Regions from separate parts of the Actinomadura sp. SCN-SB genome, predicted to be linked through region 2. Evidence: riboswitches for the same ligand, from Rfam matches in the RefSeq annotation. Region 2 holds a riboswitch; the other holds the start of a gene.

Region 1 (3,406 bases), on a different contig from region 2:
TACGGGACGGGCGACGGGTGCAGTCCCGCGGCGACCAGCCCGGCGAAGTGCGCCATGTCCACCATGAGCAGCGCGCCCACCGAGTCGGCGATCTCCCGGAACCTCGCGAAGTCCAGGTGCCGCGGGTACGCCGACCAGCCCGCCACGATCATCTTGGGCCGGTGCTCGGCCGCCAGCGCCGCCACCTCGTCCATGTCGACCAGGCCGTCGGAGGAGCGCACGTGGTACGGCACCACGTTCAGCACCTTGCCGGAGTAGTTCAGCCGCATGCCGTGCGTGAGGTGGCCGCCGTGCGCCAGATCCAGGCCGAGGATGGTGTCGCCGTGCTCCAGCAGCGCGAAGTACACCGCCGTGTTGGCCTGGGCCCCGCTGTGCGGCTGGACGTTGGCGTGCTCGGCGCCGAACAGCTCCTTGGCCCGGTCGATGGCGAGCTGCTCGGTGACGTCCACGTACTCGCAGCCGCCGTAGTACCGCTTGCCCGGATAGCCCTCCGCGTACTTGTTGGTGAGGACCGACCCCTGCGCCTCCAGCACCGACACCGGCGCGAAGTTCTCCGAGGCGATCATCTCCAGGGTGGACTGCTGCCGGTCGAGCTCGGCCGCGACCGCCCTGGCCACGTCGGGGTCGACGGAGGCCAGCGGGTCGTTCAGCGGGTCATGCAGAGGGGTGTGCGGCGGGTCGTTCAGGGGCACGTCTCAGGACTCCTCGATGAGCTTGCCGTAAGCCTCCGCGTCCAGGAGGTCGCCGGGCTCCTCGGAGATCCGCACCTTGAAGATCCACCCCTCGCCGTACGGGTCGTCGTTGATGACCTTGGGCTCGTCGATCACCGCGGCGTTGATCGCGGTGACCTCGCCGCTGACGGGCGAGTAGATGTCGCTGACGGACTTGGTGGACTCGACCTCGCCGCACGGCTCACCCGCCTCGACCGGGTCGCCCTCGCCGGGCTGCAGTTCAAGGAAGACGATCTCGCCGAGGGCGTCGGCGGCATACGCGGTGATGCCGATGGTCACGACGCCGTCCTCGGTGTCGAGCCCGGCCACCCATTCGTGCTCTTCGCTGTAGCGCAGCTGCTCCGGAACGCTCACGATGCTTCTTCTCTCCAGCTCTGGTCTCAGGAACGCTTGTAGAAGGGCAGGTCCACCACGTCGACCGGCTCCAGCCGGCCGCGGACGTCCACCGCCAGCCCGGTCTCCGTCACGGCGCCGTCCACGTACGCCATGGCGATCGGCCTGCCCAGTGTGGGCGACGGAGCGCCGCTCGTCACCACTCCACACGGCGTGCCGCCGGACGAGACGACGTCGTACCCCTTGCGGGGGGCGCGCCTCCCGCGGGCCACCAGCCCCACGAGCCTACGGCCTGGAGGGGTCTGCGCATGGACGGCCAGCGCCGCCTTGCCCACGAAATCTCCGGGCTTGTCCAGCTTGACCACCCGGCCGAGGCCGGCCTCGTACGGTGTGGTCTCCGTGGTCAGCTCGTTGCCGTACAGCGGCATGCCCGCCTCAAGCCGCAGCGTGTCGCGCGCCGACAGCCCGGCCGGGACGACCTTCTCCTCATCGCCGGGCTTCGCCTCGGCCAGCTCGCCCCAGAGGGCCACCGCGTCCCCCGCCGACACGAACAGCTCGAAGCCGTCCTCGCCGGTGTAGCCGGTACGGGCGATCAGCGCGTCCACGCCCGCCACCTCGCCCGCCATGATGGCGTAGTACCGCAGGTCGTCCAGCGGGGCCGCGGTGTGGCGCGCCAGGATCCGCTGCGCGTGCGGGCCCTGGAGCGCGATCAGCGCGTACGCGTCCGACCGGTCCTCCACCGCCGCCTCGAAGCCCGCCGCCCGTTCGGTGAGCGCGTCGCGGACGGTCGCGGCGTTGGCGGCGTTGGCCACCACCATGAACGTCTGGTCCGCGAGCCGGTACACGATGAGGTCGTCCAGGACGCCCCCGTCCGGCGCGCAGATCATCGTGTACCTGGCCTTGCCCACCGCCATCGGGGACATGGCGCCGACCAGCGCGTAGTCCAGCGCCGCGGCGGCGCCCGGCCCGCTGACGAAGATCTCGCCCATGTGGGACAGGTCGAACAGCCCGGCGGCGGTCCGCACGGCCTGGTGCTCGGCGACCTCGCTCCCGTACCTGAGCGGCATCAGGTACCCGGCGAAGTCGACGAGGGTGGCGCCGAGGTCGCGGTGGACGTCGTAGAGCGGCGTGTGCTTCGCCGGCGAGCTGGACATGGGGTTTCGGCTCCTTCGTCACGGGCGCGTGATCCGATCGTCGCACGCGTACCCGGTCGTGTTCGGGCCTCCCCCTCTGTCATCGGCCGCGTGGCGGCGCCTGAGAGCTTCACCCCGGCCCCTCGCGGGGCGGGCGGGGCTTTCACCTTCGGCGGGGGACGACGTGTCCCCGCTTTCCAGAGGTCACCTGATCCGCGCGGTCCTGGGGCCTGAGAGGTTCCGGGGAGGAGTTGCTCCTTCGGCGTCCCCTGGCCGGCTGCCAGGGGCCATGAGCGCTCCTCGTCCTCGTGCCGTCCCAGGCGTTCGGCCCTCGGGACAGGCCGGACGAAGACCACTCAACTCTCCCGCGCGGAGTGAACGGCTGCGAGCCAGGCTAGCAGCGGCCCCACCGTGCCACCAGACGCCGCCCCCGCCCCCTGAACCACCGTGATCGTCTCATCCGTATGACCCGTCGGCCCGGGTGTGCACTGCTACGCGGTCGGGTGAGGCCCGGATCACGTAGCCTTGAACGTCTGAACGGGTTGCCGGGGAACGCCGAGGAACGGGGTGCGCATGGGCTGGCTGGCGGGAGTCTTGATCCTGTTCTTCGGCCTGATGGCGTCGATCGCCCTGCACGAGCTGGGGCACTTCTCCTTCGCCAAGCTGTTCGGGGTCCGCACCCCGCAGTTCATGGTGGGCTTCGGGCCGACGCTGTGGTCGCGGCACAAGGGCGAGACCGAGTACGGCGTCAAATGGATCCCGCTCGGCGGCTACATCCGCATGATCGGCATGCTGCCGCCGCGCAAGGGCGACCTGCCGGGCCAGGCACGGCGGCTCAGCACCGGGCCGTTCCAGGCGCTGATCGAGTCGGCCCGCGGCGCGTCGCTGGAGGAGGTCCGGCCGGGCGACGAGAACCGGGTCTTCTACGCCAAGAAGTGGTGGCAGAAGCTCACCATCATGTTCGCGGGCCCCGCGATGAACCTGGTCCTCGCGGTGATCTTCTTCGGGATCCTGCTGATGGGGATCGGCACCCCCACCCCGCAGCCGGTGATCAGCGCGGTGGCCAAGTGCGCGATCCCGGCCGACTCCCAGCTCACCGAGTGCCCGGAGGGCTACACGCCCACGCCGGCCGCGTCCGCGGGGCTGCGGGCCGGCGACCGGATCGTCAGCTACGACGGCCGGCGGATCACCGACTACGACCAGCTCCAG
Region 2 (3,406 bases):
CCGGCCATCACGGCGCTGGCGGCGTTGGTGCCGTGGGCCGAGGACGGGATCAGGCACACGGTCCGGTGCTCCTCGCCGCGGGAGGCGTGGTAGCCGCGGATGGCCAGCAGCCCGGCCAGCTCGCCCTGCGACCCGGCGTTCGGCTGCACCGACACCTTCGCGTACCCGGTGATCTCCGCCAGCCGGTCCTCCAGCTCGCCGATCAGCTCCAGGTAGCCGCGGGCCTGGTCGAGCGGCGCGAACGGGTGAAGGTTCGCGAACTCCGGCCAGGTGATCGGCTCCATCTCGGCGGTCGCGTTCAGCTTCATCGTGCAGGAGCCGAGCGGGATCATCGACCGGTCGAGCGCGATGTCCTTGTCCTGGAGTCTGCGCAGGTAGCGCAGCATGGCGGTCTCGGAGCGGTGCGCGTGGAACACCGGGTGGGTGAGGTAGGGGCTCTCGCGCCGCAGCGCGCCGAACCCGTCCCCCTCGGCCTCGGCGGGCACCGGCCCGTCCAGGCCGAACGCGCTCCCTACGGCGGTGAGGTGGTCCGCGGTGGTCGTCTCGTCGCAGGCGATCGCGACATGGTCGGCGTCCACGGGACGCAGGTTGATGCCCAGGTCGCGGGCACGCTGGATTATCCCGGCGGCACGGCCCGGCACCCGTGCCAGGACCGTGTCGAAGAAGCGGTCGTGGACGATCTCGACGTCCGGCGCCCGCCGCAGCCCGGCGGCCAGGGCCTGGGCGTGCCGGTGGACGCGCTGCGCGATCGCGGCCAGGCCCTCCGGGCCGTGGTAGACCGCGTACATGGCCGCCATCACCGCCAGCAGCACCTGCGCCGTGCAGATGTTGCTGGTGGCCTTCTCCCTGCGGATGTGCTGCTCACGGGTCTGAAGCGCCAGCCGGTACGCCGGGGCGCCGTCCGCGTCCACCGACACGCCGACCAGCCTGCCCGGCAGCTGGCGCTGGATGCCCTCCCGCACCGCCATGTAACCGGCGTGGGGGCCGCCGAACCCGTACGGGACGCCGAACCGCTGCGCCGAGCCCACCACGATGTCGGCGCCCCACTCCCCCGGCGGCCGCAGCAGCGTGAGCGCCAGCAGGTCCGCGGCGACGACGACCTGGGCCCCGCGCTCGTGCGCCTGCGCGCTGACCGGCTCCAGGTCGCGCACGGCGCCGGACGCGCCCGGGTACTGCACGAGCACGCCGAAGAAGTCGCCGTCGGGCAGTCCCCCGCTCAGGTCGGCGGTCACCACCTCGATGCCCAGCGGGACGGCGCGGGTCCGCACGACCTCGATGGTCTGCGGCAGCGCGTCGGCGTCCACCAGGAACGCCCCCTCCGCGGCGTTCTTGGACGCCCGCCTGGACACCCGGTGCGCCAGGGCCATCGCCTCGGCCGCGGCGGTGCCCTCGTCCAGCATGGAGGCGTTGGCGATCGGCAGGCCCGTCAGGTCGCTCACCACGGTCTGGAAGTTCAGCAGCGCCTCCAGCCTGCCCTGCGAGATCTCCGGCTGGTACGGGGTGTACGCGGTGTACCAGCCGGGGTTCTCCAGCACGTTGCGCAGGATCACGCCCGGGGTGATCGTGCCGTGGTAGCCCAGGCCGATCATCGAGGTCAGCACGGTGTTGCGGGACGCCAGCTCGCGCAGCCGGTCCAGCGCGGCGCTCTCGCTCAGCGCGGGCGGCAGGTTCAGCGGGCGCGCGGTGCGGATCGCGGCGGGCACCGCGTCGTCGATCAGGGCCTCGGCGCCGGAATAGCCGATGGCCGCCAGCATCCGGGCGGTCTCGTCCGGCGCGGGCCCGATGTGCCGGTCGGCGAACGCCGATCGTGGATGCTGCGGCGACGCCACAGGGGCGAAGTACTGGGCGGTCATCTGGGGAGCCTCCTGGCTGCTGAGGTCGCTCAGGGCCACCGCCGTCACCGCGGGGCCTCCCGGGGACGAATCCCGGACGGCACCACGAGGCCGGCGGCCGGTCTCCCCCTCTGTCATCGGCACCTGAGAGATTCGCCCGTCCCGTCCGCGAGGTGCGCCCTCCCGGCGGTGCGGGATTTCCCCTTCGGTGAGACCCCGTACCCCGAAATCGGGGAACGGTGCCTGCTTTCCAGAGGTGCCTCGCCCGAGCGGTCCTTTTGCCTGAGAGGTTCCGGGGAGGTTGCCCCTTCGGCGCCCCACGCCGGCGGCGTGGGATCTCTCCCGCACAGGGTCGACGGCTGTTCCTTCGCAGCACTCTATCCAACCCCGCCGCCGGCCCGATCACCACGGGGCGAGGCACCTCGCACGCCGGACGTTCCCGAGCGGAACCGTTCGCCGGCTCCCAGGCGTTGAGCCCCTCCGCGTACGGCCCAGTACGATACCCACATCTCACGGGGCCGAGGGGACGCCAGGGACGGGGGAGCACAGGCCGCCGCGGACGGGGACCGGCGGGCGAAGAGTCCCCGCGCCGCCCCGGGCACGCGGGCCAGAAGGGTACACATCACCTTGGACGTCACCTTGAACGCGCGGGCGGGCGCCGCGCTCGACGGCGCGCCGCCGGGTCTGGGACGCTGATCACAGTGACGGGTGCGGACGGCGGTGGGGCGTTGACGCGGGCCCACGAAGACGAGCACGACCACGGCCAGGACACGGTGCGACCGGTCCAGGCCGCCCCCGGCGCCGTGCCCGTCGACGAGCCGCCCAGCCCCGACCGGATCCGCCGACCCTCCGACGCCATCCGGTTCGCCGCATCGGTGGCGGGGCTGCTGGCCGTCATGCTGCTGGTCTCGTTCGCCCCGCAGGCCACGCACGGGCTGCAGACCGACATCACCCAGGGCACCGCGCACGCCCCCAGGCCCCTGCTCACCCTCGCCACCCTGGTCTCCAGCTTCGGGGTGCTGGCGGTTCCCGTGGCGTTCGCGGTGGAACGGCTGTTCCGCAAGGAAGGGACGCGGGTCGCGATCGCGCTGCTGGCCGCCGTGATCACCTTCACCCTCACGGTCCTGCTGGACGACATGGTGATCTCCTCGGCGCCCGGCGGGGTGCTGGACTCGCTGATCTGGGGCGGCACCGACACCGCCCCGGTGCACACCGACATCGCGCCGGTGATCGCCTTCATCAGCGCGGTGGGGATGGCGGGCCGCAAACGGTGGATGGCCGTCACCTGGACGATGATCGGGCTGGCGGCGCTCACCGGGCTGACCGCCGGCTACGCCTCGGTCGCCGCGCTGGCCGCCACGTTCTTCCTCGGCCACGCCATCGGCCACGGCACGCTCTACGCGGTCGGCACCCCCAACCCCAGGCCGTCCGGCCGGGCCGTGGTGACCGCGCTGGAACGGCTGGGGCTGCGCACGGCCCAAGCCCGCCGCCTCCCCGGAGAGGACGACGAGACCCGCCGCTACCGTGTCCGGATCGCGCACGCGCCCGAGGCCGTGCCCACCGGCACCTCGGGG

Evidence for each region. Region 2 has a riboswitch for glycine ahead of gcvP (aminomethyl-transferring glycine dehydrogenase). Riboswitches for the same ligand answer to the same signal wherever they lie in the genome.
Region 1: another riboswitch for glycine. It lies ahead of gcvT (glycine cleavage system aminomethyltransferase GcvT); the one in region 2 lies ahead of gcvP (aminomethyl-transferring glycine dehydrogenase).

The regions. Positions count from the first base shown of each region.
Region 1 is NZ_JBIMPP010000001.1:29,952-33,357, forward strand. Features, by position in the region: gene glyA (serine hydroxymethyltransferase) at 1-662, opposite strand, end outside; gene gcvH (glycine cleavage system protein GcvH) at 696-1,085, opposite strand; gene gcvT (glycine cleavage system aminomethyltransferase GcvT) at 1,112-2,218, opposite strand; glycine riboswitch at 2,406-2,575, opposite strand; gene ACGWYJ_RS00225 (M50 family metallopeptidase) at 2,771-3,406, shown strand, end outside.
Region 2 is NZ_JBIMPP010000012.1:117,248-120,653, reverse strand. Features, by position in the region: gene gcvP (aminomethyl-transferring glycine dehydrogenase) at 1-1,853, opposite strand, end outside; glycine riboswitch at 2,093-2,187, opposite strand; gene ACGWYJ_RS10930 (flippase-like domain-containing protein) at 2,534-3,406, shown strand, end outside.